Regions from separate parts of the Streptomyces broussonetiae genome, predicted to be linked through region 1. Evidence: riboswitches for the same ligand, from Rfam matches in the RefSeq annotation. Region 1 holds a riboswitch; each other region holds the start of a gene.
The links. A riboswitch is a leader RNA that binds a small molecule or an ion and turns the genes downstream of it on or off. The one in region 1 is predicted to bind cobalamin.
Positions count from the first base shown of each region.

Region 2: it holds a riboswitch for cobalamin, as region 1 does, so the genes downstream of both, GQF42_RS14650 (prenyltransferase/squalene oxidase repeat-containing protein) here and GQF42_RS12065 (cobalamin biosynthesis protein) in region 1, are expected to answer to the same signal.
Region 3: it holds a riboswitch for cobalamin, as region 1 does, so the genes downstream of both, GQF42_RS28720 (ribonucleoside-diphosphate reductase subunit alpha) here and GQF42_RS12065 (cobalamin biosynthesis protein) in region 1, are expected to answer to the same signal.
Region 4: it holds a riboswitch for cobalamin, as region 1 does, so the genes downstream of both, nicT (Nickel transporter NicT) here and GQF42_RS12065 (cobalamin biosynthesis protein) in region 1, are expected to answer to the same signal.

Region 1 covers NZ_CP047020.1:2,604,571-2,611,510, reverse strand. Annotated here, with positions in the region: gene cobN (cobaltochelatase subunit CobN) at 1-279, opposite strand, end outside; gene GQF42_RS12070 (cobyric acid synthase) at 276-1,784, opposite strand; gene GQF42_RS12065 (cobalamin biosynthesis protein) at 1,781-2,761, opposite strand; cobalamin riboswitch at 2,862-3,002, opposite strand; gene GQF42_RS12060 (hypothetical protein) at 3,133-3,360, opposite strand; gene GQF42_RS12055 (inorganic phosphate transporter) at 3,395-4,642, opposite strand; gene GQF42_RS12050 (lysozyme) at 4,807-5,559, opposite strand; gene GQF42_RS12045 (class II aldolase/adducin family protein) at 5,768-6,451, shown strand; gene GQF42_RS12040 (alpha/beta hydrolase) at 6,574-6,940, shown strand, end outside.
Region 2 covers NZ_CP047020.1:3,163,668-3,170,607, forward strand. Annotated here, with positions in the region: gene GQF42_RS14630 (MAB_1171c family putative transporter) at 1-236, opposite strand, end outside; gene GQF42_RS14635 (hypothetical protein) at 236-886, opposite strand; gene GQF42_RS14640 (XRE family transcriptional regulator) at 883-1,473, opposite strand; gene GQF42_RS14645 (hypothetical protein) at 1,725-2,600, shown strand; adenosylcobalamin-variant (AdoCbl-variant) riboswitch at 2,773-2,844, shown strand; gene GQF42_RS14650 (prenyltransferase/squalene oxidase repeat-containing protein) at 2,969-4,180, shown strand; gene GQF42_RS14655 (SCO2322 family protein) at 4,177-4,848, shown strand; gene GQF42_RS14660 (energy-coupling factor transporter transmembrane protein EcfT) at 4,841-5,968, shown strand; gene GQF42_RS14665 (ABC transporter ATP-binding protein) at 5,965-6,940, shown strand, end outside.
Region 3 covers NZ_CP047020.1:6,205,497-6,212,436, forward strand. Annotated here, with positions in the region: gene GQF42_RS28705 (GlxA family transcriptional regulator) at 1-652, opposite strand, end outside; gene GQF42_RS28715 (ribonucleotide-diphosphate reductase subunit beta) at 900-1,919, opposite strand; gene GQF42_RS28720 (ribonucleoside-diphosphate reductase subunit alpha) at 1,919-4,288, opposite strand; cobalamin riboswitch at 4,415-4,585, opposite strand; gene mctP (monocarboxylate uptake permease MctP) at 4,704-6,320, opposite strand; gene GQF42_RS28730 (DUF3311 domain-containing protein) at 6,317-6,580, opposite strand.
Region 4 covers NZ_CP047020.1:1,398,980-1,405,919, reverse strand. Annotated here, with positions in the region: gene GQF42_RS06735 (allantoin permease) at 1-812, opposite strand, end outside; partial or broken gene GQF42_RS45690 (hypothetical protein) at 1,078-1,292, opposite strand; gene nicT (Nickel transporter NicT) at 1,436-2,545, opposite strand; cobalamin riboswitch at 2,573-2,761, opposite strand; gene GQF42_RS06720 (ArsR/SmtB family transcription factor) at 2,841-3,278, shown strand; partial or broken gene GQF42_RS45685 (alpha/beta fold hydrolase) at 3,493-3,780, opposite strand; gene GQF42_RS06710 (CGNR zinc finger domain-containing protein) at 3,858-4,430, shown strand; gene GQF42_RS06705 (MOSC and FAD-binding oxidoreductase domain-containing protein) at 4,607-6,379, shown strand; gene GQF42_RS06700 (alpha/beta hydrolase) at 6,599-6,940, shown strand, end outside.

The DNA.
Region 1 (6,940 bases):
CGGCACCGAGGACTCGGCCATCAGCTCCGCGTCCGGCACGGCCTCGCCGCCCAGCAGCACGGTGGGGATCCCGGCCGCCTTCAGCGCGGCGAGCCCGTCCTCCCAGGCGCGCTTGCCGCCGAGGAGCCGTACGACGGCCAGGTCGGCACCCTCGAGCAGCCCCGGCAGCTCCTGCCCGACGTCCACCCGGGTCGGGTTGCCGATGCGGTAGTCCGCGCCGGAGGCCCGGGCCGCCAGCAGGTCCGTGTCGGCGGTGGACAACAACAACACTGTGCTCATGCGGGCGCTCCCGGTGGAATGAAAGGCAGTCCTTGCGGCGCGCCCGACTCGATGAGCCGCCAGAGCGCGTCCGTGTCCGCGTGCTGTTCGATCAGGTCGCCGAGCCGGTCGAGCTGCTCCTCGCGCAGCGCGGCGAAGGAGGTGTCCGGCGCGGGCACGAAGCGGCGGCCCGCGGCGGCGGCCACCTCGCGCAGGAAGGCCCGCCGGAAGCCGTCCGACTCCAGTGAGCCGTGCCAGTGGGTGCCCCAGGTCTGCCCGACCCGGCAGCCGTCCAGGAAGGGTTCGCCGCCCAGCACCTGGGCGACACCGTGGTGGATCTCGTACCCCTCGACCCGCTCGCCGAGTGCTGCCCCTTCCGGCCGGGTAAGGGTCTTCTCGGGGGCGAACCGCACCCTTACGGGCAGTACCCCGAGGCCTTCGACCTGCCCCTGCCGGCTCTCGACCTCGTCCTCGATGTGCTCACCGAGGATCTGGAAGCCGCCGCAGATGCCGAGGACGGGCCTGTGTTCGGCGGCCCTGCGCCGCAGCGCGTCCGCGATCCCCCGCTCGTGCAGCCACTCCAGGGCCCGGACCGTCCCCCGTGTGCCGGGGACGACGACGAGGTCGGCGTCCGCCAGCTCCTCCGGCCGGTCCACGAACCGCACCACGACGCCGGGTTCGGCGGCGAGCGCGTCCACGTCCGTGAAGTTGGACATCAGCGGGATCGCGCAGACGGCGACCCGGAGCACGTCCTCGCCGACGGGGGAGGAGACGTGCGACTCCCGCACCGCTCCGCGCAGGGAGACGCGGAGCCCGTCCTCCTCGTCGATGCCGAGGCCGTGCCGGAAGGGGAGGACGCCGTAGGTCTGCCGTCCGGTGAGGCCGTGCAGCATGTCGAGCCCGGGCTCCAGAAGGCTCACGTCCCCCCGGAACTTGTTCACCAGGAACCCGGCGACCAGTTCCTGGTCCTCGGGCGAGAGCAGGGCGAGGGTCCCGAAGAAGGAGGCGAAGACGCCCCCGCGGTCGATGTCGCCGACGACGAGCACGGGCAGTCGCGCGTTCCGCGCGACCCCCATGTTCACGATGTCGGTCCGGCGCAGGTTGATCTCGGCCGGGCTGCCCGCGCCCTCACAGATCACCGCGTCATACGTGCCCCGCAACTCGGCGAGACAGTCCAGCACCGTGCCGAGCAGCTGCTGCTGCCGTCCGCCGTGATAGCCGCGCGCGCTCAGCTCGCCCACCGGCCTGCCCAGCAGCACCACTTGGCTGCTCTGCTCACCGCCCGGCTTGAGCAGCACCGGGTTCATCAGCGCGGTCGGCTCGATCCGGCACGCCTGGGCCTGCATGGCCTGCGCCCGGCCGATCTCCGCGCCCTCGCGGGTCACGAAGGAGTTGAGCGACATGTTCTGCGCCTTGAACGGCGCTGCCTTCACGCCCTGGCGCACCAGCCACCGGCAGATCCCGGCCGTCACGACGCTCTTGCCGGCGTCGGAGGTGGTGCCGGCGACGAGGAGTCCCCCGTTCACTTCCCACGTCCCTTCGGGCTCTTGACACTCCTGGAACTCTTGACGCTCTTGACGAGCAGGCGCGCGGCGACCGTCGTACCGAGCGCGAGCAGGCCGACGCGACGGGAGAGCCGTGCGGCCCGGTCGATGTCGGTGACCCGGACCGTCCGGCCGCTCGCCCCGTTGAGCACGGGCCGGTGCTCGACACGTCCGCCGTAGGAGAGCGTTCCGCCCAGGCGTACGCCGAGCGCGCCCGCGAAGGAGGCCTCCACGGGCCCGGCGTTGGGACTCGGGTGCCGGTGGGCGTCGGCCTGCCAGGCACGCAGGGCACCGCGCGGGTCGGGTCCGGCCACGGCGGCGAGTACGGCGGTCAGCCGCGCCCCCGGCCAGCCGGCCAGGTCGTCGAGCCGGGCGGAGGCCCAGCCGTAGCGGCGGTGGCGCGGGGACCTGTGGCCGACCATCGCGTCCAGGGTGTTGACCGCCCGGAAGCCGAGCAGCCCCGGCACCCCGGCCACGGCGCCCCACACCAGGGCGCCCACGACGGCGTCGGAGGTGTTCTCGGCGACCGACTCGACCACGGCACGGGCGATCCCGTCGGCGTCCAGCGCCTGCGGGTCCCGGCCGCACAGATGCGGCAGCCGCGCCCGCGCCGCCTCGATGTCCCCGGCCTCCAACGCCCGCCCGACGGTGCGGGCTTCACGCGCGAGCGATGTACCGCCGACGACGGCCCAGACGGCCGCGGCGGTCAGCGCTGCGGAGGCGGGGGGGCAGGGGCGTACGGCGCGTGCGGCGACCGTGCCCAGAGCGACGGCGCCGCCCGTGCACACGACGGTGTGCAGGGCGCCCCAGCCGCGGTGGTCGTGCCACAACGCGCCTTCCACGGCTCCTGCCGCACGCCCGAAGACGGCGACCGGGTGCCCGCGGCGCGGATCGCCGAGGAGCAGGTCGCCGAGAAGGCCGGCGGCGGCGCCGTACGCGTAGGAGCGATCGGCACCCATCGGCTCAGCCGGCCGTGGGAACAGGAGCGGGCCTGGTACGGGTCCTTCTGCAGCCGGGCATGGCGATCGATGTCCTCACTCAGGGTGTCCGCGCCCTGGTTCGACGAGATTCGGCGGTGAGAGTTCCTGGCTCCCGGGGGTTCTTCCCCGGTGACAGTGGCGGGACCGCGCCGGATTCACACCGGCTTCCTCTCCTGCCGCCGTAGCTGGCCCGGGCAGTCCACCACGCACCCGGAACGGCCGTCAACTTGCCGTTGACCTGCACAGGGAGAGTGTGCCGATCCCCACACCGCGGGACGCGGCCGGCCGCAGGACATGCCGAAGGCTCCCCTCCGCAGGAACGGGAGGGGAGCCTTCGGCCATGCCGTGTGTCAGGCCTTGACCACGATCAGGTAGATGCCGTACGAGACCGCAGCCGCGCAGGCGGCGAAGCAGACGTAGGCGCCGGTGACGGCAAGCGCGGCGGAGCCGCCCTGCGCGGCGGCCTTCTCGCGCTTGGCCAGGCCGTTGACGCCGAGGGTGAACAGGGCCACCAGGCCCACCGTGAACACGAGGCTGACGCCGAAGACGGAGCCGATGGCCGACCAGTCGATCTTCATGGGGACGCTTCCTTGGTAACCGGGGTGGCCGGGGTCAGACGGTGGCGGCCGGTCCGGCGGCCTGCGGGGTGGGTTCGGCGGCAGGGGCGGGGATCACGGCCGTCAGGTCCTCGCCGATCGCACCCGCCGGAGGCGGGGTCACCGCGGCGATGGCGGTGGTCACCACGCCGGCCGGCTCCTCGGCCCCGGCGACGACGTTGGTGTGGTCGACGACCTCCCGGCGGGAGAGCTTCCAGATCGCGGCGCTCGCGGCGATCAGGAAGACCGCGACCACGGCCGTGCCCCAGTCACCGAGGTCGGTGACGGACTCGGCGCCCGCGCCGACCAGCGCGGCGGCCGGAAGGGTGAGGACCCAGGCGACGGCCATACGGGTCGCGGTGGACCAGCGGACCACGCCGCCCTTGCGGCCGAGGCCCGTGCCCATCACCGCGCCGGAGACGACGTGCGTGGTGGAGAGGGAGAAGCCCAGGTGGGAGGAGGCCAGGATGGCGGTCGCGGCGCTGGTCTGGGCGGCGAAGCCCTGGCGCGGCTCCAGGTCCGTCAGGCCCGTGCCCATGGTGCGGATGATGCGCCAGCCGCCGATGTAGGTGCCGAGCGCGATGGCGAGGCCCGCGGAGAGGATCACCCAGGTGGGAGGGTTCGAGCCGGGGGCGATGGCGCCGCCCGCGATCAGCGCGAGGGTGATGATGCCCATCGTCTTCTGGGCGTCGTTGGTGCCGTGGGCGAGGGAGACCAGACCGGCGGAGGCGATCTGCCCGGCGCGGTAGCCCTTGCGGGAGGCCTCGCCCTCGCTCCTGTTGCCGATGCCGTAGGACAGGCGGGTGGACAGCATGGCCGCGATGCCCGCGACGACCGGTGCGGCGACCGCAGGGAGCAGCACCTTGGTCACCAGTACGTCCCCGTGCACGGCGCCGAAGCCGGCTGAGGCGACCGTGGCGCCGATCAGACCGCCCATCAGGGCGTGCGAGGAGCTGGAGGGGAGGCCCACCAGCCAGGTCAGCAGGTTCCAGAGGATCGCGCCGACCAGCGCGGCGAAGATGACCTCGGGACGAATGCCCTTCTCGTCGACGAGACCTTTGGAGATCGTGTTGGCGACCTCCACGGAGAGGAAGGCGCCCACCAGGTTCAGGGCGGCCGACATGACAACTGCGATCTTGGGCTTCAGGGCGCCTGTCGAGATGGTGGTGGCCATCGCGTTGGCGGTGTCGTGGAAACCGTTCGTGAAGTCAAACGCGAGTGCGGTTACCACCACAATCGCGAGGATCAGCGAGAAGCCTTCCATTTACCCAGGCAATCGTTCGAGGTCGTTGGCTGGATGAACCTAGGCAACCTGGGTGAACGGAAGGTGAACTGGGGCAGGCTTCGCGGTGTCTCGAGAAGGTTGGCGGGATTCCGCTTGTCGTCGGCGGGACGGCGTCCACCACCCGCGGCCCAGGCGCGCCTTGGCTACCCGCCCCGCGCGAAGGCCCGCAGTCGGCCGGTCGAGCCGTTGAAGAGATTCTGGTCACCCGGCAGGCCGCCCCGGGTGCCGTACTGCCAGAACGTCCAGTACCGCCAGCCGCCCGGCAGCGGCTCCGGGTCCGAGCCGCCGTGCCGGGCGATCCACAGCGGGTGGCTGGAGGAGAACGCGCGGCTGTTGCCGGTGCAGAGCTTCCACCACTGGCTCGTCGTGTAGATCACCGGGCGGCGCCCGGTCTCCTGCTTGACCTCGTCGCTGAAGGACCGGATCCAGCGGACCATCCGCTTCTTGCCCAGCCCGTAGCACTTGTACTTCTTGCTGTACGGGTTGTATTCGATGTCGAGTGCGGGCGGCAGCGTCCAGCCGTCCGCCCGCCAGTCGCCGCCGTGCTGGACGAAGTACCTGGCCTGCCGGGCGCCGGAGGACTCGTCCGGCAGGGCGAAGTGGTACGCGCCCCGGACCAGGCCCGCATCGCGCGCGCCGTCGTACTGCTGGGAGAAATAGGGGTTGCGGTAGTCCGTGGACTCGGTCGCCTTGACGTAGACGAACCGTGCGCCCCTCGCCCGGGCGGCCCCCCAGTCGACGTACTTCTGGTGCGAGGAGACGTCATTGCCCCGGGGGCCCGAGGCCAGGGTCGGAGGTCCGGCGGACGCGGCCGTGGTGCCCGAGAGGACGAGCGCCGCCGTGGCCGCCGCGAGGACACCGGCGCGGCGACGGAGAAGGGTGCGTTCACTGGCCATGCGTCTCCCCGGGTCGGCGGACGCGGAGCGCCCGGCGAGCAAGAGGGATCATTCAAGGCTTGGTGATCACCGAATCGATGCCTTTTTGCGGCGATTCGCCATGACTTACGCCCATTCGGAGGCTGGTCCGGGGCCGCCGGACGCGCACCTTCCCGGCACGACTTCCGGCGGCGCCCCACCCCCGGCCGCCGCCTGGCAGGATCGCGGCATGGCTGAACAGCGGTGGGACACGGAAGCGGAACGGGCACCGGCGGAACTCGAGCAGGTGTGGTCTGCGGTGGTCGCGACGGCGCGGCGGACCGTCACCGACGGACTGGTGGTCGGCACCTCCGGCAATGTCTCGGCGCGCGTCGCAGACCTCGTCCTGGTCACCCCCTCGGGCGTCCCCTACGACCGGCTCACCCCGGACGACCTCACCTGCGTCGACCTCACCGGCCGCCAGGTGCGGGGCACCCTCGTGCCGACCAGCGAGCTGCCGATGCACCTCGCCGTCTACCGCACCACTGACGCCCGCGCGATCGTCCACACCCACGCCGTGCACGCCACCGCGGTCTCCACCCTGGTGCCGGAACTCCCGCCGATCCACTACATGACCGGCGCCCTCGGCGGCCCCGTCCGCGTCGCCCCCTATGCCACCTACGGCACCGACGAACTGGCCGAGAACATGCTCCGCGCCCTCACCGACCGCTCCGGCTGCCTGCTGCAGAACCACGGCACGATCACCTACGGCGCCACCCTCGACCAGGCCTACGACCGCACCGCCCAGCTGGAGTGGATGTGCCGCCTGTGGCTGACGGCCGCCGGCGTGCCGGGCCTGACCCCGTCCCTGCTGACACAGGCCCAACTGACGCAGGCGGCAGAGCGACTGCGGGGCTACGGGCAGCGGAAGTGACCCCAGTCGGTTGCTCGCGTCCGCTGCGGTGGTCGGCGCCGCCGAGCCGCCTGCCACCACGCCCTGCACCGGCCACCTCCGCTCCGCTGGCCCAGGGACGCGACCTTGAGGACACTGGACAGGTGCGCCCAGTCAAAGCGACCGCCGCCGCAGTCGCCGCGGTCCTCGCGGCCGGTGCGGCATCCGTCGCCGCCGGCCGGCTCGCCAGCGACGCCGCGCTCAAGGCGTCCGCGGGCCGTCCGCTGCCGACCGAACCCCGCCTGACCGTGCACGCCACGGCTGCCGGCCAGATCACGCTCACCCGTGCTCTGGCCACCCTGCGCCCCGGCACCTACGGCCTCGCGGGCGACGGCGTCCACGCGGTCGTCGGTCCCGTGCTGGATGCGGCCCGGCCCAGCGCCGACACCGTCGTACGCCGCCTGGAGCGCGTCACGCACGGCACCCTCACGCCCGGCGACGCGGTGTGGCTCACCCCGAACCTGTACGTGG
Region 2 (6,940 bases), 560 kb from region 1:
TAGACCCACACGCCCGCGAAGTTGGGGACGCCGGTGATCCGGTTGATGCGGTGCAGGTTGGCGGGCGGCAGCGAGGCGAAGACGATCGCGCCGATGCCGAGCAGCAGCGCGGTGGCCCGCAGGATGGGGTCCTGCCAGGCGCGGCGCAGCAGCGGCAGTTTGATCACGAAGGCCACGACGAACAGCACGGCCGGCACGGCGTAGGCGGCGAAGGTGCCGGAGATGTCCCAGCGCATCACGGTCCGCCGATGTTGCCCAGGGAGGACGACAGCCGGCCGGTGAGGGTGTCCTGGGTGGTCCGGCCGGTGGCCGCGCCGGGCCCGACGACCTTGGAGAACTTCGCGGCGAGGCGCAGCCCGCACTCCTCGGCCTCCCACTCGGCCGCGGCGGCGGCAGCGGCGGCGGCCGGCGACCGGGTGGCCATGGCGACGACCTGGTCCCAGGGGATGTCCTCGTCGTCGCGCAAGTCCCCGGCTTCCCCGGAGTCCCCGTGGCCCACGGAGTACCGGGACAGCAGGCGGCGCGCGGCGGCGGGCGGCCCGGACGGATGGTGCACGTCGAGGGTGCCGTAGTGGATGTGGCCGATCTCGTGCCCGGCGATGACGAACTTGTGCGGGTCGGGGGCGCGGTCCTCGACCACGACGATGTACTGCTCGTCCAGCGCGAGCGTGACCCCGGAGACGTCCAGTCCGGGCGGGAAGGTGACGAACTTCAGCCGGATCGGGCGGTCGAGCTGCGGGCTGAGCGTGGCGCACAGGGCGTGCAGGAAGGCCTCGGCGTCGGTCGGCGGGGTGAGGGTGCGGGCCGTGTCGCGCACCAGCCGGTCGAGGAAGCGCTTGGGCGACCTGGCGGACCTGCCGGAGTTGGGGGGCTTGGGGGGCTTCACCGGCGGGTGTCCTCCGCCCGCTCCGAGGAGATGATCATCTCGGCCAGGTCGGCGAGCGTGGCGAGCTGGCGGGCGTTCATCTGCGGGGCCCGTGCGGCGAGCCGGACCAGGCCGCTCTCGCGCAGCCTGAGCAGCGGATCCGCCTCGGCCTCCAGCCCCTGGAGCACCGGCTGCAGGGCCTCGTGCAGCGCCTCCGGCTCGTCGGCGGTGAAGAAGCCGGCCGGCAGACCGAAGAAGCGGCGCAGCCGGTCGGTGTGCTCCAGGCTCGGCATCCCGCACTTGCGCCACTCGCTCAGCCACTGCCGGCTGGTTCCGGCGATCCTGGCCAGCTCGTCCAGCGAGTACCGCTTGCCGTCGGGCCGGCGCCGGGTCTCCCTTATGAAGTCCAGTCGCTGGCGCACCCGTTGGGCCAGACCGCTCTCGGGCGCCCGCCCGCCGCCCAGCAGGTCGACGACGACCGGCACGGGAATGCCGGTGCGATGGGACAGGCCGGTCACGTCGAGGGTCTCCGGCAGCCGACCGGGCCGACCGGTCAACTCCCCCAGTCTGGCCAGGACTTCGGCCAGCGAGATGTAGGCATCACTCACCGAGGTCCCCCCTGAGTGTGTGTCGTCCGTGTGATGACCGGACGGAACGCGAGGCTACCCGGTCGCCCGGTCGCCGACCAGACGTGACAACGCTCCCTGCCCAATGCGGCAGTAATAGTTGACAGTTGAGGGCGCGGCGGGTGAGGATCACGGCACAGAGAGCAAGCTTTCGACCCGCCCCGGGTGCCGCCTATGGGGGAGCGGCATCCGGGGTGTTTCTCTGCCCCGCCCCCCGCGAAGGTGATGCGCCGATGCCGCAGCCCGTCCTTCTGCTCGGGGCCGGCCCGGCCGCGTACGGGTTCCCGCTGGCGCGGATCGCCGGGATCCACCCGGTGATCCTGGTCGACACCACCGTGCCCGGCTGGGCGCAGCCCTTCCTGTCCGGCCATCTCGCCACCGACCCCGAGCGGGAGGCGGAGACGGCCGGGACGATCGCGCGGTACGCGGACGGACAACGGATCGCCGGCGTGCTCACCTGGACCAGGGGGCACCTGGTCACCACCGCACGGGTCACCGGACAACTGGGCCTGCCCGGACCGTCGTACGAGGCGGCGGCGGCCTGCGCCGACCCGGCGGCGGTACGGGCCCGGCTCGCCCTGCACCAGGTGCTGCCCGACGAGCCCGGGGACGCCGACGGTCCGCTGGTGTCCGCCGAGACCGTCGTCCTGGACGACGAGGTCCGCATCGCCGCGCTCACCCGTACGACGCCGGGTCCGCCGGGGCGCCTGCCGCTGCGGCACTGCGTCCACGCACACGACGGACTGCTGCACAACCGCTTCCTGCGGCAGACCGTCGAGCGGGCGGTACGGGCCCTGGGGCTCAACCACACCGTCGCCCATGTGGGGCTCCGGGTGACCGGACGCGGGCCCCGGGTGACCGGGGTCGCGCCGTACCTGCCGGGCGATCTGATCCCTTCGCTGGTGGAGCGGGCGACCGGGGTCGATCTGGCGGAGGTGGCGGTGGCACTGGCGTGCGGGACGGGCGTGGACCTCTCGCCCAGCCGGCAGCGGGCCGCGGCGGTCCGCTTCGCGGAGTCGACGGATTCCCGGCAGCGCCGGCGGCGGATGTACTGGGTGGTGGAGGGGGAGGACGTGGCGGAGTGCGATCGGGCGCTGGACGCCGCATGACGCTCTCGCCGCGGGGGGGGCCGTCCGGCGCACGGTGGGGGGTGCGTTCGGGGGCGTGCGGGGCGGTCACGGCGGCCGTCCACCGCGTGACCCCGGTCACGACCGTCCTGTGCGCACAGCCACTCCTCGGGCCGCGCGGGGCTGCCGGTAAGGTGGCGGGGTCGTCATCACACCCGTACAGGGGAAAGCCGGTGCAATTCCGGCGCTGACCCGCAACCGTAAGAGCCGGACTGCCCCGGACGGGACGTTGACCGGCTCACGTGCGTCGGCGGCCCGCCGCGCACGGCACCGTCGAGGTCTACGGAGCCGAGCCGCCCGGGGTGTCCCGTGCGCTGCCCGGCTCCCCGCAGGAGAGGCAGTCGCCGACCATGAACGTCCGCCGCAGCGCAGCGGCTCTCGCCGTCGTAGGCGTGCTGGCCGCCGCCGCGCCCGCCACGGCCGCCGGGCCGTCCCCGTCCCCGAAGGGCGCGATCCCGTCCGGGCTGTACGGCACCTCCGATCCGACGTACGACGGTGTGTGGCGCCAGTCGCTGACGCTGATCGCCCAGCGCACGCTCGGCTACGAACCGGCCGCGAAGGCCGTGGACTGGCTCGCCGGCCAGCAGTGCGCGAACGGCTCCTTCGCCGCGTTCCGCGCCGACCCGGCCAAGGCCTGCGACAGCAAGGTCATGGTGGACACCAACAGCACGGCCGCCGCCGTCCAGGCCCTGAAGGCCGCCGGCGGGCACGACGACGCCGTCGGCAAGGCCATGACCTGGCTGAAGTCCGTGCAGAACAAGGACGGCGGCTGGGGCTACGCCCCGGGCGGAGCCAGCGACACCAACTCCACCTCCGTCGTCATCGGCGCGCTGACCGCGACCGGCACGGACCCGGCGAAGGTCGCCAAGGCGGGCAAGTCCCCCTACGACCTGCTTGCCGCCATGGCCGTCCCCTGCGACAGGACCGGCGGTGGCGCCCTCGCCTTCCAGCCGGACAAGAAGGGCGAACTGCTGGCCAACGCCGACGCGTCGGCGGCGGGCGTGCTCGGCGCGCTCGGCAAGGGGTTCGTCACAACGGCCGGCAAGGCACCCGGCAGCACCACGTGCGTCTTGGGCAAGCACCTCACCCCGGCGCAGATCGCGGACAACGCGGGCGCGAACCTGGCCTCGGTCGTCGCGAAGACCGGCCACCTGACGTCGACTCTGCCCGGCGCCATGGACCAGCCGGACTACGGCAACACGGCGGACACGGTCGTCGCGCTCGCCGCCGACGGACGCGTCACGCAGGCGCTGCAGTCGTACACCTGGCTGGAGAACAACGCCCTCAAGTGGGCCGAGCAGAGCGGCCCGGCGGCCTACGCCCAGCTGATCCTCGCCGCGCACGCGGTGGGCGCGCAGCCCGGTGACTTCGGCGGCACCAGCCTCGTCCGGTCCCTCAACGCGCAGGGCCCGGCCCCGAGCATGCCCTCCACCGGGCACGAGACGAAGAAGAAGTCGGACGGCAACTCGTCGTTCGGCCTCTGGTGGTTCGTCGGCGTCTGCCTAGTCGCGGGCATCGGCATCGGCTTCCTGCTGAGCGGCCGGAAGAAGCAGCAGCCGTGATCCGTCGTGCGGCGAGCCTGGCGCTGGCCGCGCTCGTCCTGCTGACGGCCGCCGCGACCCAGGCGCACGCCACCGGCTACCGCTACTGGTCCTTCTGGGAGCGGACGGACGGCCGTTGGACGTACGCGACGCAGGGGCCCTCGACCGCCCGTCCCGACGACGGCGCGGTGGAGGGCTTCCGCTTCGCGGTCAGCGCGGACTCGGCCGACGCGAGCCGGCCGCGCGGCACGGCGGACTTCGGGGCCATCTGCTCGACCACACCGGCCAGGTCGGGGATGAAGCGGGTGGCGCTGGTCCTCGACTTCGGCATCCCGGCGGACGCGCCGTCCGGCGAGACGCCGCCGGCGGGCCGTACGGCCTGCGCGCGCGTGTCCGACGACGCGACGACGGCCGAGGCTCTGGCCGCCGTCGCGAGGCCCCTGCGCTACGACACCAACGCCCTGCTGTGCGCCATCGCGGGCTATCCGCGCAGCGGGTGCGGGGAGCAGGTGTCGACGGACGGCAGGAAGACCGCGACGCCCGCGCAGTCCACGCAGTCCAGGCAGTCCACGCAGAGGAGCAGCGGCTCCGACGGCGGGCCCTCGCTGGGGTTGCCGATCGGTGCGGGGGTGGTGGCCCTGCTGGCGGGCGCGGCGGTGTGGCAGGCACGGCGGCGACGCAATGCCTAGGTCCGGTCGTCGCGGGGCAGGCGGGAGTTCGACGACAGGGCCCGGCAGCCGCACCGGGCACCGGGCCGCCGTGCACCCCGGCGCCTGGTGGCTCTGGGCACTGGGCCTCGGCAGCGCCGCCACCCGCACCGCCAACCCGCTCCTGCTCGCCCTCCTCGTCTCCGCGTCCGCCTACGTCGTCGCGACGCACCGCACTGCCACCCCCGCCGCCCGCTCCTACACCGCCTTCGCCAAGCTCGCTCTCGCCGTCCTCCTCATCCGCCTCTTCTTCGCGGTGGCACTCGGCTCCCCCATCCCCGGCACCCACACCCTCCTCACCCTCCCCGAGGTCCCGCTCCCCCACTGGGCGCAGGGCATCCGCCTGGGCGGCAGGGTCACGGCCGAGGCCCTGGTCTTCGCGGCCTACGACGGCCTGAAGCTGGCCACCCTCCTGATCTGCGTCGGCGCGGCGAACGCCCTCGCGAGCCCGGGCCGCCTGCTCAAGTCCCTCCCGGGCGCTCTGTACGAGACCGGCGTCGCCGTGGTCGTCGCCCTCACCTTCGCGCCCCATCTCGTCGCCGACGTCCAGCGGCTGCGCGCCGCCCGCCGGCTGCGCGGCCGCCCGGACCGGGGCCTGCGCGGGCTGCTCCAGGTCGGACTGCCGGTCCTGGAGGGCGCGTTGGAGCGCTCGGTCGCGCTCGCCGCCTCGATGGAGGCCCGCGGCTACGGCCGCAGCGCCGAGGTCCCCGCCCGGGTCCGCCGTACGACGGCCGCGCTCACCCTCGGCGGCCTGCTGGGGGTGTGCGCGGGGACGTACGGGCTGCTCACCGCGGAGGGCGGCAGCTACGGGCTGCCGGTCCTGCTCGCCGGTGTGGCCGCCGCCCTCGCCGGCCTGAAGCTGGGCGGCCGGCGCTCGCTGCGCACCCGGTACCGCCCGGACCCGTGGGACGCGCGGGCCTGGCTGGTGGCCGGTTCCGGCGCCGCCGTCGCCGCGCTGCTCACGCTCGCCTCCACCCGCGATCCGCAGGCCCTGCACCCCGGCGTCGTCCCCCTGGTCGCGCCCACGCTCCCGCTCTGGCCCGCGGCGGCGGTCCTCCTCGGCCTGCTGCCCGCCTTCGCCGTCCCCAAGGAGCCCTCGTGATCCGTTTCGAGGACGTCAGCGTGACGTACGAGGGCGCGGCCGAACCCTGCGTCCGCGGCGTCGACTTCGTGGTGCCGGAGGGCGAACTGGTGCTGCTCGTCGGCCCGTCGGGGGTCGGCAAGTCGACCGTGCTCGGCGCGGTCAGCGGACTGGTGCCGCACTTCACCGGCGGCACGCTGAGCGGCCGTGTCACGGTGGCCGGCCGGGACACCCGGACCCACAAGCCGCGCGAACTGGCGGACGTGGTGGGCACGGTGGGCCAGGACCCGCTCGCCCATTTCGTCACCGACACGGTGGAGGACGAACTCGCCTACGGAATGGAATCGTTGGGACTGGCCCCGGAGGTGATGCGGCGCCGGGTCGAGGAGACCCTCGACCTGCTCGGCCTCGCGGCCCTGCGCGACCGCCCGATCGCCACCCTCTCCGGGGGCCAGCGCCAGCGGGTCGCGATCGGCTCGGTCCTCACCCCGCACCCCCGGGTCCTGGTCCTGGACGAACCGACCTCGGCCCTGGACCCGGCCGCGGCGGAGGAGGTGCTCGCGGTCCTCCAGCGCCTGGTGCACGACCTCGGCACCACGATCCTGATGGCCGAACACCGCCTGGAACGGGTGATCCACTACGCCGATCGCGCCATCCTGCTCCCGTCCCCCGCACAGGCGCCGGTCGTCGGCACCCCGGCCGAGGTGATGGCCGTCTCCCCGGTGTATCCCCCGGTGGTCGGCCTGGGCCGCCTGGCCGGCTGGTCCCCCCTCCCGCTGACCGTCAGGGACGCCCGCCGCCGCGCCGCCGACCTGCGCGAACAGCTGTCGGGACCCGGCGCGCGCAGGCAAGCGGCCCCGCCTCCGTCCGGCCCCGGCGCCGGGCGCCCCACACACCCTGCGCGCCGACGCCTCTTCCGGCGCGCCGCCCCGGCCCCCCTGTCCGCGACGGTCGCCGAGATCCAGTCCCTGTCCGTCCGCCGAGACCGCATCA
Region 3 (6,940 bases), 3.6 Mb from region 1:
GCACCTCGCCGACGGTGTCGCACGAGCCTCTGGGCAGCGGCCGCTCGATGTACTGTGCCTGCCCGCCGTCCCGGTGCGGCGGTACCACCATCCGCCGGGCGATCTTGTTGGCGACCTCCGGGCCCTGCTCCTTGCGCACGATGTGCAGGCAGGCGTCGATCCCGGCGGCCGTACCGGCGGACGTGATCACCGGATCCTCGTCGACGTACAGCACATCCGGCTCGACGGCTATCCGCGGATAGCGCCGGGCCAGCTGCTCGGCGTGATGCCAGTGCACCGCGCACCGCCGGTCCTCCAGCAGCCCCGCGGCGGCCAGCAGGAACACCCCTGAGCAGACGCTCAGCACCCGCGCGCCCCGCCCGACGGCCCGCCGCAGGGCGTCCAGCAGCTCCTCGGGATAGTCCCGTTCGACGTAGGAGTCACCGGCCGGTACGGCGATGAGGTCGGCCTCCTCCAGCCGCTCCAGCCCGTAGGGCGTGGACACGGTGAACCCGCAGCGGGTGCCGAGCGTCGGCCCCTCGGCCGAGACCACGGCGAAGTCGTAGACCGGCAGCCCCTCGTCCCGGCGGTCGATGCCGAAGACCTCGCACACGACGCCCAGTTCGAAGGGATGCACCCCCTCGAGCAATACGGCGGCCACGTTCTTCAGCATGCTGCCAGTGTGCCTCGTCAGTGGCAGTATTTCGAGGGTGTCCGGCAGTCCTGCCACTGCCGGTCAGCAGTGTCGGGCGCGACAGTGGTGTCATGAACGGAAACCAGATCCAAGGCCTCATCGGCATGGTGCTCACCCTCGGAATCCTGCTCCTCCTCGTCCTCCCCTCCGCCGTCGGTGCCGTGCGCGAACGGCGCATCGACCGACAGCTCAGGGAGGCCGGGAAGAGAGCGGGAAGAGAGCAGGATCAGAAGTCCTCGTCCAGGTCGACGGTGCCCTCGACCGCGACCTGGTACGCCGACGGACGGCGCTCGAAGAAGTTCGTCAGCTCCTGAACGCCCTGCAGCTCCATGAAGGAGAACGGGTTCTCCGAGCCGTACACCGGGGCGAAGCCGAGGCGCGTGAGGCGCTGGTCCGCAACGCACTCCAGGTACTGGCGCATCGACTCGGTGTTCATGCCCGGCAGGCCGTCACCGCACAGGTCGCGGGCGAACTGCAGCTCGGCCTCGACGGCCTCCTTCAGCATGTCGACGACCTCCTGCTGCAGCTCGTCGTCGAAGAGATCCGGCTCCTCCTTGCGGACGGTGTCGACCACGTCGAAGGCGAACGACATGTGCATGGTCTCGTCGCGGAACACCCAGTTGGTGCCGGTGGCGAGGCCGTGCAGCAGACCCCGGCTGCGGAACCAGTAGACGTACGCGAAGGCGCCGTAGAAGAACAGGCCCTCGATGCACGCGGCGAAGCAGATCAGGTTGAGCAGGAAGCGGCGGCGGTCGGCCTTCGTCTCCAGCCGGTCGATCTTGTCCACCGAGTCGATCCACTTGAAGCAGAACTCGGCCTTCTCGCGGATGGACGGGATGTTCTCCACCGCCGCGAAGGCCGCCGCCCGGTCCTCCGGGTCGGGGAGGTAGGTGTCCAGCAGCGTCAGGTAGAACTGGACGTGCACGGCCTCCTCGAAGAGCTGACGGCTCAGGTACAGCCGCGCCTCGGGGGAGTTGATGTGCTTGTACAGCGTCAGCACCAGGTTGTTCGCGACGATCGAGTCACCCGTCGCGAAGAAGGCGACCAGCCGGCCGATGAGGTGCTGCTCCTCGGGCGTCAGCTTCGCGAGGTCGGCGACGTCCGAGTGGAGGTCGACCTCCTCGACGGTCCAGGTGTTCTTGATCGCGTCCCGGTAGCGCTCGTAGAAGTCCGGGTAGCGCATGGGGCGCAGAGTCAGCTCGAAGCCCGGGTCGAGCAGGTTGGCGTTACGGGTGGTGGTGCTCATTACTGGCAGGCCTCGCAGGACTCGGGGTTTTCCAGGGAGCAGGCGACGGCGTCGGGGTCGGCGGCCTGCTGGACGGGGATGCCGGCGGTGCTCTGCGCCTGGGCCGCGCGGGCGATCCGCGTCGCCGGGCGGGAGCGCAGGTAGTACGTCGTCTTCAGGCCCGACTTCCAGGCGTACGCGTACATCGAGGAGAGCTTGCCGATGGTCGGCGTCTCCAGGAACAGGTTCAGGGACTGCGCCTGGTCCAGGAACGGGGTGCGGGCCGCGGCCATGTCGATCAGGCCGCGCTGCGGGATCTCCCACGCCGTGCGGTACAGCGCCCGCACCTCCTCGGGGATCCACACGAAACCCTGCACCGAGCCGTTGGAGTCGCGCAGCGCCTCACGGGTGCGCGCGTCCCACACGCCGAGGTTCTTCAGGTCCTGCACCAGGTACGAGTTGACCTGCAGGAACTCACCGGACAGCGTCTCGCGCTTGAACAGGTTCGACACCTGCGGCTCGATGCACTCGTACACGCCCGCGATGGAGGCGATGGTCGCCGTCGGGGCGATGGCGAGCAGCAGCGAGTTGCGCATGCCGACGGACGCGACGCGCCTGCGGAGCGCGTCCCAGCGCTCGGGCCAGGTCAGCTCGGTGTCGTAGTGGTCCGGGTGCAGCACGCCCTGGGCCGTACGGGTCTTCTCCCAGGCCGGCAGCGGGCCGCTGCGCTCGGCGAGGTCGGTGGAGGCCTCGTACGCGGCAAGCATGATCCGCTCGGCGATCCGCGTCGACAGGGCCCTGGCCTCGGCGGAGTCGAAGGGCAGACGCAGCTTGAAGAAGACGTCCTGCAGACCCATCGCCCCGAGGCCGACCGGACGCCACCTGGCATTGGAGCGGCCCGCCTGCTCGGTCGGGTAGAAGTTGATGTCCACGACCCGGTCGAGGAAGGTCACGGCCGTGCGGACGGTCTCGTCCAGCCGCTCCCAGTCGATGTCGCCGCGCGCCGCGTCGACGAAGGCACCCAGGTTCACGGATCCCAGGTTGCAGACCGCCGTCTCGCCGTCGTCCGTGACCTCCAGGATCTCCGTGCAGAGGTTGGAGGAGTGGACCACGTGACCGGGCAGGGCCGTCTGGTTGGCGGTGCGGTTGGCCGCGTCCTTGAAGGTCATCCAGCCGTTGCCGGTCTGCGCGAGGGTGCGCATCATGCGGCCGTACAGCTCGCGGGCCGGGATGGTCTTCTTCGCCAGGCCCGCCTGCTCGGCCTTGCGGTAGGCGGCGTCGAACTCCTCGCCCCACAGGTCCACCAGCTCCGGCACGTCGGCCGGGGAGAACAGCGACCACTCGGCGTCCGCGTTCACCCGGCGCATGAACTCGTCCGGGATCCAGTGCGCGAGGTTCAGGTTGTGCGTACGGCGGGCGTCCTCACCGGTGTTGTCCCGCAGCTCCAGGAACTCCTCGATGTCGGAGTGCCAGGTCTCCAGGTAGACGGCCGCGGCACCCTTGCGCCGGCCGCCCTGGTTCACGGCGGCCACCGAGGCGTCCAGCGTCTTGAGGAACGGGACGATGCCGTTGGAGTGCCCGTTGGTGCCCCGGATCAGCGAACCGCGGCTGCGGATACGGGAGTACGACAGCCCGATGCCGCCCGCGTGCTTGGAGAGCCGGGCAACCTGGTGGTAGCGGTCGTAGATGGAGTCCAGCTCGTCCAGCGGGGAGTCGAGCAGGTAGCAGGACGACATCTGCGGGTGCCGCGTACCGGAGTTGAAGAGCGTGGGGGAGGACGGCAGGTAGTCGAGGCGGCTCATGAGCCGGTAGAGCGCGGCGACTTCGTCGACGGAGCGTGCGGTGTCGTCCTCGGCGAGTCCGGCGGCCACCCGGAGCATGAAGTGCTGCGGAGTCTCGATCACCTTGCGGGTGATCGGGTGCCGCAGCAGATAGCGGCTGTGCAGGGTGCGCAGGCCGAAGTAGCCGAAGCGGTCGTCGGCGCCGGTGTCGATCAGGGCGTCGAGGCGGGCCGCGTGCAGCCGCGCGAACTCCGCGGTGCGGTCGGCGATCAGGCCCTCGCGGTGACCGACGGCCACGGACTCGGTGAAGGACGTCACGCCCTGCGAGCCGGCCTCGGCGCGGATGGAGAGGGTCAGTAGCCGGGCGGCCAGCCGCGAGTAGGCGGGGTCCTCGGAGATGAGCCCGGCGGCGGCCTCGGTGGCCAGTTCGCGCAACTCCGCCTCGTCGGCCCGGGCGGACCGGCCGCGCAGCGCGGCGGCGGCGACCCGGCCGGGGTCGGCGTCGGGGAGGTCGGCGGTCAGCTCGGTCAGGGTCCGCAGCAACGCGGTACCGGGACCGTCGGTGTCCAGGCCGCTGGCTGAAGCCGGATCTGCTGGCGCGATGGTCACGTGGGGCTCTCCCTCGCTCGGCACGGGGGCCTTGCGGAGGGCAGGGGGCAGCCACGAGCGCACACGCGTGGCGTCCACCGGCCCATTCCACGAGGCCCGGACGTCGGAAGGCACCCGGGCCGGACGGCCGGGCGCACGCTGCCGGCAGGTCCTCGGACTGACTCCTGGGCGCATACGCGCACAAGTACACCGTTGCGGGACAGTTCCGGATTCACACCGGATTCCCCTGCGACGACAGCGAGGATGAGCATACATCTAGTGCCGGGCTGTCGTGGCACCACCAGATGTTGTGTCTGTTGTGTGTTGCGCTGGCTTCAGAGCGTCAACTTGTGTATGACGGGAGGTATGCGAAACGGGCCGCCGTGGGTTCGTCCCCCGGCGGCCCGCTGTGGTGGTGTGCCGCGTACGACGTGCGTCAGTGGGCGACGCCCACCAGTTCCGTTTCGACACCCTGGTCGCCCGCGTCCGCCGTGTAGTCCTCCGGCCTGGTCTCGTCGATGCCCTCGGGGGCCTTCACGGCCCGCAGGACGAGCGTGAGGACCACCGTGACCGCCACGTTGAGCACGAACGCCGTGAAGCCGATGTAGCCGATCTCACCGATGCCCGGGATCTCCTTCGACGAGCCTCCGAAGTGCTTCTGGGTCGGGGAGGCGACACCGTACGCGGCGACCGTGCCGTAGATCATGCCGACCGCCCAGCCGGTGAGCAGCGCCCAGCGGTGGAACCAGCGGGTGAACAGGCCGCCGACCAGGGCCGGGAAGGTCTGCAGGATCCAGATGCCGCCCAGCAGCTGGAAGTTGATGGCGACGGTCTTGTCCATGGTCAGGACGAAGAGCAGGGCGCCGAACTTCACCAGCAGCGAGACGATCTTGGAGACCTGGGCCTCCTGCCTCGGCGTGGCGTCCGGCTTGATGAAGTCCTTGTAGATGTTGCGGGTGAAGAGGTTCGCCGCCGCGATCGACATGATCGCCGCCGGCACCAGCGCGCCGATGCCGATCGCCGCGAAGGCCACGCCCGCGAACCAGTCCGGGAACATGTCCTCGAACAGCTGCGGGATCGCCAGCTGGCCGTTGGTGACCTTCACGCCGGCCGCGATCGCCATGAAGCCCAGCAGGGCCAGCAGGCCGAGCATCAGGGAGTACAGCGGCAGGATCGTGGTGTTGCGGCGGATCACCTCACGGCTCTTGGACGACAGGGTCGCGGTGATCGAGTGCGGGTACATGAAGAGGGCCAGGGCCGAGCCGAGGGCCAGGGTGGCGTAGGTCCACTGGCCCGCCTCCGGCGGCGCGAGCGCGCCGCGCGGCTTGCCGGTGGCGGGGCTGACCTGGCTGAACGCGTGGCCCGCCTTGGCGAAGATGTCGTCGAAGCCGCCCAGCTTGATCGGGATGTAGATGATCGCCACCGCGATGACGATGTAGATCAGGGCGTCCTTGACGAACGCGATCAGGGCGGGCGCGCGCAGGCCGGAGGAGTAGGTGTAGGCCGCCAGCACGCCGAAGGCGATCAGCAGGGGCAGGTCCTTCATGAACCAGTTGGTGTTGTCCCCGCCGCCGACCCCCATCACGTCCAGCACGGCCTGGATGCCGACGAGTTGGAGCGCGATGTACGGCATCGTCGCGAGGATTCCGGTCAGCGCCACCGCGAGCGACAGGCCCTTCGAGCCGAACCGGCCCCGGACGAAGTCCGAGGTGGTGACGTACCCGTGGCGGTGCGAGACCGACCACAGGCGCGGCAGGAAGGTGAAGATCAGCGGGTAGACCAGGATCGTGTACGGCACCGCGAAGAAGCCGGACGCGCCCGCCGCGTAGACCGCCGCCGGCACGGCGACGAAGGTGTACGCCGTGTACAGGTCCCCGCCGAGCAGGAACCAGGTGATCCAGGTGCCGAACGACCGTCCGCCCAGGCCCCATTCGTCCAGCGAGTGCTCGTTCTCGGCCTTGCGCCAGCGTGCGGCGAGGAAGCCCATGACCGTGACGGCCAGGAAGAAGAAGATGAAGACGCCGAGCGCGACGCCGTTGACCCCGTTCTTCACTTCGCCTCACCGCCCTGGGGCGCGGTCGGGGAGCGCTGGTCGTACTGCCACAGCTTGTACGCCGTCATGGTGAGTGCGGCGGAGATCGGCACCCAGAGCATCTGGTACCAGTAGAAGAACGGGATCCCGATGAACGCGGGATCCGTCTTGGCGTACGAGCCGACCCACAGCATCGCCACGAAGGGTGCGACGAGACACAGGCCGATGATCACGCGGACCGGTGTCACGACCGGTGGTCTCACTTCTGGTGTATCGGACATGCCGCGACTCCGTCCCCTCGTTGATCACCCGGGTAATGCGATCACCTGTGTAATGCGCAGGCAATCTAGGTGACGCAGGACCCCAGCGGAAGACCTCGTCCGGATTCCGGATCGCGGGTTCCCCGGTACGGCCGCGGTGGGCTCTCAGCGGCTCGGTCACCACGAAGTCGCAGAGTGCCGCGAAGACTTCGCGAGCCGGACAGCCAGGTGGATCCCGAATCTCCCGCAGCGTGATGTTCGCCCCTTTCCGCACTTCCGCGCGGGCCGTGTCGATCGCCGGATGCTCCTGCAGGAGACCGAGCGCCTCGGCGTGCAGGGCGGGGTCACTCAGCTCTCCACATTCTCGGAAAGCTGTGGCGC
Region 4 (6,940 bases), 1.2 Mb from region 1:
ACCCAGCCGGGGCCGGCCATGATCACGGCCGTCCACCAACTTTGCCTGTTCGCCTCGGACTTGGGCGGCATGAAGCGCAGATAGTCGATCTGCTCGCCGATCTGCGCGATCAGCGACAGGCATACGCCTGCGCCGAGGAGGACCGGCGCGGCGTGGATACCGCCGTCGCCGTCGGTGCCGGCGTAGGAGAGGAAGCGGTCGACCGTGCCGGGGTCGGTGGCGACCAGGTAGACCAGCGGGCCGATCATCAGCAGCAGCCAGATCGGCGTCGTCCACACCTGGAGCTTGCTGAGTGCCTTCATGCCGTAGATCACCAGGGGGATGACCATGAGGGTGGAGACCAAGTAGCCCAGCCACAGCGGCAGTCCGAGGCCGAGCCTGAGGCCCTGGGCCATGATCGAGCCTTCGAGGGCGAAGAAGATGAAGGTGAAGCTGGCGAAGATGACGCTGGTCAGCACGGAGCCGTAGTAGCCGAAGCCGGAGCCGCGCGTGATCAGGTCGAGGTCGATGTTGTAGCGGGCGCCGTAGTATGCCAGCGGAAAGCCGGTGACGAAAATGACGACGGCGGCCACCGCGATCGCCACGAGCGCGTTGCCGGTGCCGTGTGCCAGGCCGATGCCGGCGCCGATGGAGAAGTCGGCCATGTAGGCGATGCCGCCGAGCGCGGTCGTCGCCACGACCATGGGGGTCCAGCGACGGTAACTGCGGGGAGCGAAACGGAGGGTGTAGTCCTCCAGCGTCTCCCTGACCGCCTGGTCCCCGGCGGCCTTCGTCGTGCCTGCCGCCTGGGGTCGTGACTCGGTGGTACTCATGCCGCGCCTCCCGATGACGCTGGTGCGGATGCCTCGGTGAAGGGAAGAACCCCGCTTGGCGTCGTCGGCAGGACGGGGGAGCCGACGGCCCGTCATACGCCGCGAACAGCCGTCCGTACGGTTCATCCCATGGCCGGTCACGCTAGGAAGCGGTTGTTACCGTCGGTTCCCGCCGTCGTGAACGCGAAGTTGCCGAGAACTCACCTGCCTTCTCGCGGACGTTGTTCGGGGGCCGGTGGGCGGACGCCGCCCGAACGAGCCGGGCCGGGCCGTGTTCGAGTGTGTCGGCGGCGACGTGGCCGGCGACGTGGTGGACGCCGTGGAGCGGGACGTGCAGCGCGCAGGCGCCCCCTTCGCCGCGGCAAGTCCGATCTGGAGCGGGCCGGACAGGCCCGCACCGTTGGTCACCGCCACCGCCACCGCCACCGCCACCGCCACCGCCGCCGCCACCACGCCGATGCCGGGCGGCCGGAGCCCCGCGTCCGCCCGGGTCGGCAGGGGCGCGACTCATCCTTCCCGGGCAGGTGGTACGAGGGAAGGCTCCCGCGAGGAAGGTGCTCGGGGGAGCCTTGCGGCTGTCGGGCCGCTCCGGGACGCCGGCTGCGGCGCCGGTCGCCGTGCTGTCAGCCGGCGTCCAGGGTGCGGGCGCGCCAGCGCTCCTCGACCTTGGCCAGGCGCCAGTAGCCGATGGCCACGGCCCAGACGACCACGAACAGTCCGACGATGACATAGCCGACGTTGTCCAGGTTCAGGCCGGCGATCCAGCTGGTGACGTCGTCGTTCAGGCCGAGCTTGTCGTGCAGGACGCCGACCAGTTCGATGGTGCCGACGAAGAAGGCGACGGCGATGGACAGGCCGGTGATGGTGAGGTTGTAGAAGACCTTGCGGACGGGGTTCGAGAACGCCCACTGGTAGGCGAAGTTCATGAACGTGCCGTCCAGGGTGTCGAACAGACTCATGCCCGCCGCGAAAAGCAGAGGCAGGCACAGGACCGCGTACCAGGGCAGGCCGGCGGCGGCGCCGTTGCCGGCCAGGGCGAGGAGCAGGACCTCGGTCGAGGTGTCGAAGCCGATACCGAAGAGGAAGCCGAGGGGGAACATCTGGCCGGGGCGGCGGATGGACTTGGTGAACCGGCCCAGGATGCGGTTCATGAAGCCGCGCGAGTCGAGGTGGGCCTCCAGCTCCGTCTCGTCGTAGCGTCCGGCGCGCATGGCCTTGAAGACGCGCATGATGCCGAACAGCGCGACGAGGTTGAGGGCGGCGATGAGGTACAGGAAGCTGCCGGAGACCGTGGTGCCCACGGTGCCGAGAACCTGGTGGGTCCGGGAGCCGTCGTTCATCAGCGTGCCGGCGAGTTTGGCGCCGCCGGCCACCAGCGCGGCCATGACGACCACCACACTGGAGTGCCCGAGCGCGAACCAGAAGCCCACCGACACCGGCCGCTTGCCGTCGGCCATCAGCTTGCGGGTGGTGTTGTCGATCGCGGCGATGTGGTCGGCGTCGAAGGCGTGCCGCATGCCGAGGGTGTAGGCCGTGATGCCCAGACCGATGCCGAACGCCTTGGTACCCACCTCGTAGTGACGCGGGACCACGAGCAGGAACAGGATCCCGAACGCCAGCACGTGCAGTGCGACGATCACGGCCAGCAGGCCGGCGGTTCGTACGGTGTCCTCGCGACGCCAGTGGAAGGACGGGGCGGCGTCGGTTTCGGGCACGCCTGGGGACACGGTCATACAGTCACGCTCCAGCACCTCGTGGATCAGCTTCGTGATGCCGTGGCCGGTCTCCTGGCTGACGGGTCGACGCGCCCACCCCTGCCTTCCCGGCCGTGAGGCCAGTGGCAACGCATGAGGTGGGAACTCCCCGATCACAGTGGCGAGGGCCGCTCCGGACTGAGCCCCTGAGGGCTGTCACCGGTCTTCCCGAACACCACGGCCTGCCCACCCTAAGAGGCCGTGGCGTATGGCTGCAAGGCTGCACAACTGCTCAGGTATGGAGCGGATCGAGGGCGGCTGCGATGATGAGCCCATGCATCTCGTCCCCGCGGAACGCGCCGGGCAGCGGACCATCGACGGTCACCGGGTCTGCGACGCCATCGCCGCCGTCGGCGAGCCCGAGCGCGTACGCGCCTGGGCCGAGCGCTTCTCCCTGCTCTCCGACCCCGGACGTCTGTCCTTGCTGCTCGCCCTGCAGGAAGCCGGCCCCATCGCGGTCTCCGACCTCGCCCTGGCGACCGGCATGAGGGACACCGCCGTCTCCCAGGCTCTCCGTCTCCTGCGGACCGCCGGCATCGTCGAGGGCGAGAAGGACGGCCGGATCGTGCGCTACCGGCTGGTCGACGGCCCGATTTCCGCGCTGCTGAAACACTGCACGTCCCAAGGCGCGGACACTGACGGCTCCTTGACTCCTGAGACCGCAGGGCCGTCGTGGGCGGCAGCGCCGCCTTCGCCGGATGCCGGCCCCTGACGAGGAGTTCTTCGCGCTGTTGGACCTGCATGCGCAGCAAGTGAGCGCTGTCGACGAAGCCGAGCACCGCTGGTACCTGCCGTCCACCCGGTTCACCCGGTGCGCGATCCACCCATGGTGGGTTCCTTCCGGTGCGGGGTACGCGGGTCGCCGTACCCCGGATGGGTTTCTGGCGGACGAGACGGACCACGCAACCGCCCCGCTGCCCTGTGCGTCAGGCGAGGACGCGGGCGAGGAAGGCGCGGATGTGCTCGGTGACGGTCTGCAGATGGCTCTCCAGGGCGAAGTGCCCGGAGTCCAGCAGGTGGATCTCGGCCTCGGGCAGGTCCTGGCGGAACGCCTCGGCGCCCTCGGGACCGAAGATCTCGTCGTTCGCTCCCCAGACCGCCGGCAGGGGGACCTGGGAGTCGCGGAAGAGCCTGAGCTGGATCTCGTTGTTTCCGGGGCGGTCCAGCAGCGCTTGGTCGTGGACCCAGTTGTCGGGGCTGGACCAGGCTCGATCTAACCTGTCAACGATATTTCATAGGTTATATTGGGGGTGGCGTGTCAAGCGCCCCGGATCGGTGAGGGGGTGCGAGGGTGACCGACCGAGAACAGCAGGACGTGCTGCTGGGGCTGCTCAACAGCACGCCAGTGGTCAACGGCGCCGTCCAGGCCCGGCTGGCGGATCCGGAAGCGGCCGGATTCTGGCAGTGGGTCCACAGCGGCAGTGGCACCGCGGACGAGCGCCGCAGCCTCGTGCAGGCGCGCGACGCCCACCAGGGCGTGGTGCGCGGCAGGCGCCCCGCCGCGTCGCCGGCTCCGCTCCTGGAAGACGTCACCTCCCGCCCGTATCTCTCGCCCGCGGGGGTGTCCTGGCAGGTGGACGCCCCCGCGGAGCGCCGGATGGCGGTGGAAGCCGTGCTGGCGTGGAGCGTGCTCCAGCAGGCGACCCCCGGCCGGCTCCGGCCGTGCGCCAACCCGGAGTGCCGACGGTTCCTCATCGACCGCAGCAAGACCGACAACGCCCGCTGGTGTTCGATGGCCGTCTGCGGCAACCGCATGAAGGCGAGGCGCCACTACCGGCGCACGCGCGCCGCGCACCGCGCTCGATCTCCCCGAACAATCCAATTGGTCGGGGAGATCAATTCGACGATGCCCATCCCCCGGTAATGTCAATTCCTCGGCGATGCGATTGCCCCGGCAATTCCGCAAGGAAATCGGCGAATACACAGGCCTTGGGATCGCGGAATCGCGGTGGCACCGGCGGGGAACTAGGATCGGCCCCGGTGCACAGTGACAGCGCCGGGAGGGGCCGCGCCGGTCGGCCGCTCCGCAGGAGGTCCGCGATGGCGACGCTGCTGTCCGTCAACGTAGGGATGCCCAAGGACGTCTCCTGGCAGGGACGTACCGTCCGCACCGGAGCCTGGAAGGCCCCCGTCCAGGGCCCCCGTATGGTCCGGCGGCTCAACGTCGACGGAGACGGTCAGGGAGATCTGGCCGGGCACGGCGGCGACATCCGTGCGGTCCTCGTCTACCAGCTGCAGTCCTATCAGTACTGGCAAGAACGGCTCCGCCGCGACGACCTGACGTTCGGCAGCTTCGGGGAGAACTTCACCGTCGACGGCCTGCCCGACGACGAGGTGTGCATCGGCGACCGGTACCGCATCGGCGAAGCCGAATTCGAAGTCACCCAGCCCCGCGTCACCTGCTACCGCGTCGGTATGCGCCTGGGCGAACCCGGCATGGCCACATTGCTGGTCGCCCATCACCGCCCGGGTTTCTACCTGCGCGTCATCACCGAGGGGCATGTCCAGGCCGGTGACGAGATCACCCTCACCCGCAAGGGTCCGGAAGAACTCAGCGTCGCCGACACCGACGCGCTGCTCTACCTTCCCGACCGTGACCCCGCGAAGCTGGGCAAAGCGCTGAACATCCCCGCCCTCAGCCCTGGATGGCAGCAGTCCTTCCGCGAACTCGCCGCCGCGCAGCAGCCGAAGCAGCAACCGGGCCGGCCGGGCGAACGCGCCGGCGCGCGACAGTCCAGCCAGGAGCCGGGCCGGCCGGGCTGGCCGGGCTTCAAGGCCATGCGCGTTGCCCGCATCGTCCCCGAGACCCCCTCGGTCCTGTCGGTCTACCTCGACGCCGCCGACGACTCCCCGCTGCCCGAGGCTCGCCCGGGCCAGTACCTCTCCATCCGCCTCGCCGTGGGCGACGCCGCCCCCGCGACGCGCAGCTACTCCCTGTCCTGTGCCCCCACGGCCGGCAGCTACCGCATCAGCGTCAAGCGTGAGCCGCACGGGACCGTCAGCGGCTACATCCACGCCACGCTCCGCCCCGGAGACCTCGTGGACATCGCAAGCCCCCGCGGAACGTTCGTACTCGAAGAAGGCATCCGCCCGATCGTGCTCGTCTCCGCAGGGATCGGGGCCACTCCCGTGCTCGCCATGCTCCACCGACTCGCCGCCGTCCGGGACCCACGCCTCCTCTGGTGGATCCACGCCGCCCACGACCGCGCCCACCACGTCTTCGCGGACGAGGCGCACACCCTGGTGGCTCAACTCCCCAACGCCCACGAGCACATCTACTACACCGCCGAAGCCGCCCCACTCCCCGACGATCCCCAGGTCACCCATGGCCGTCCGACCGCTTCCTCGCTCGCGGCCCTCAACATCCCCGTCGACGCCGACGCCTACCTCTGCGGCCCACCCGCCTTCATGAACGATCTCGGCGGCTTCCTGCGCGATCGCGGCCTGAGCCCCGAGCGGATCCGTACGGAACAGTTCAGCGCCCTTCCCGCCGTCAACCCCGGTGTCACGACCACCGCCACCGGCCGGCCGCACCGGCCTCCCGGCCCACCGGGCACCGGCCCCCTCGTCACCTTCGCCCGCAGCGGCATCACCACGCCCTGGTCACCTGCGCACGCTTCACTCCTGGAGCTGGCCGAAGCCTGCGACATCCCCACGCGCTGGTCCTGCCGCACCGGCGTCTGCCACACCTGCGTCACCCACCTCGTGGCGGGCGGCATCACCTACTCCACCCCACCGCTCGAACCGCCCGAGGCCGGCACCGTCCTCGTCTGCTGCAGCACACCGACCACCGAAGTCGTCCTCGACCTCTAGGAGGCCGGCAACTCGGCTTGACAAGTGTGTGGTTGTACGAGTCCACGTGTGCGGCGAGGGCGACCGCGGACGAGAGCCTGCGCCATCCCACCGCTCTCGCCGCCTCCGCGTACGGAAGGCCTCCCGCGCGTGATCGCCCGGCAGTGAAGTGCGCACTCTCATCACCCTCTGGTAAATTGTCCTACTAAGGGTAAATTGCCTGCTGTTGGGACGGTGACCATGGTGATCGGCCGGCGTCGGTTCTCCGCCCTGGGCGCGGGAGTGGCGGCGGCCACTCTGTCCGGAGCCCCGGTGGCCCGGGCGGCACGCAGCGGCGGCAAGCCCGCGGTGCGCAACGTCGTACTCGTGCACGGCGCGTACGCGGACGGCTCTTCCTGGTCGAAGGTCATCCCCTTGCTGCAAGGGGCGGGAATGAACGTCATCGCGGTGCAGAACCCGCTCACCTCTCTCGCCGCCGACGCCGCCGCCACGAAGTTCGCGCTTTCCCGCCAGGACGGGCCCACGGTCCTGGTCGCGCATTCCTACGGCGGCACGGTCATCTCCGAGGTCGGACTCGCCCCC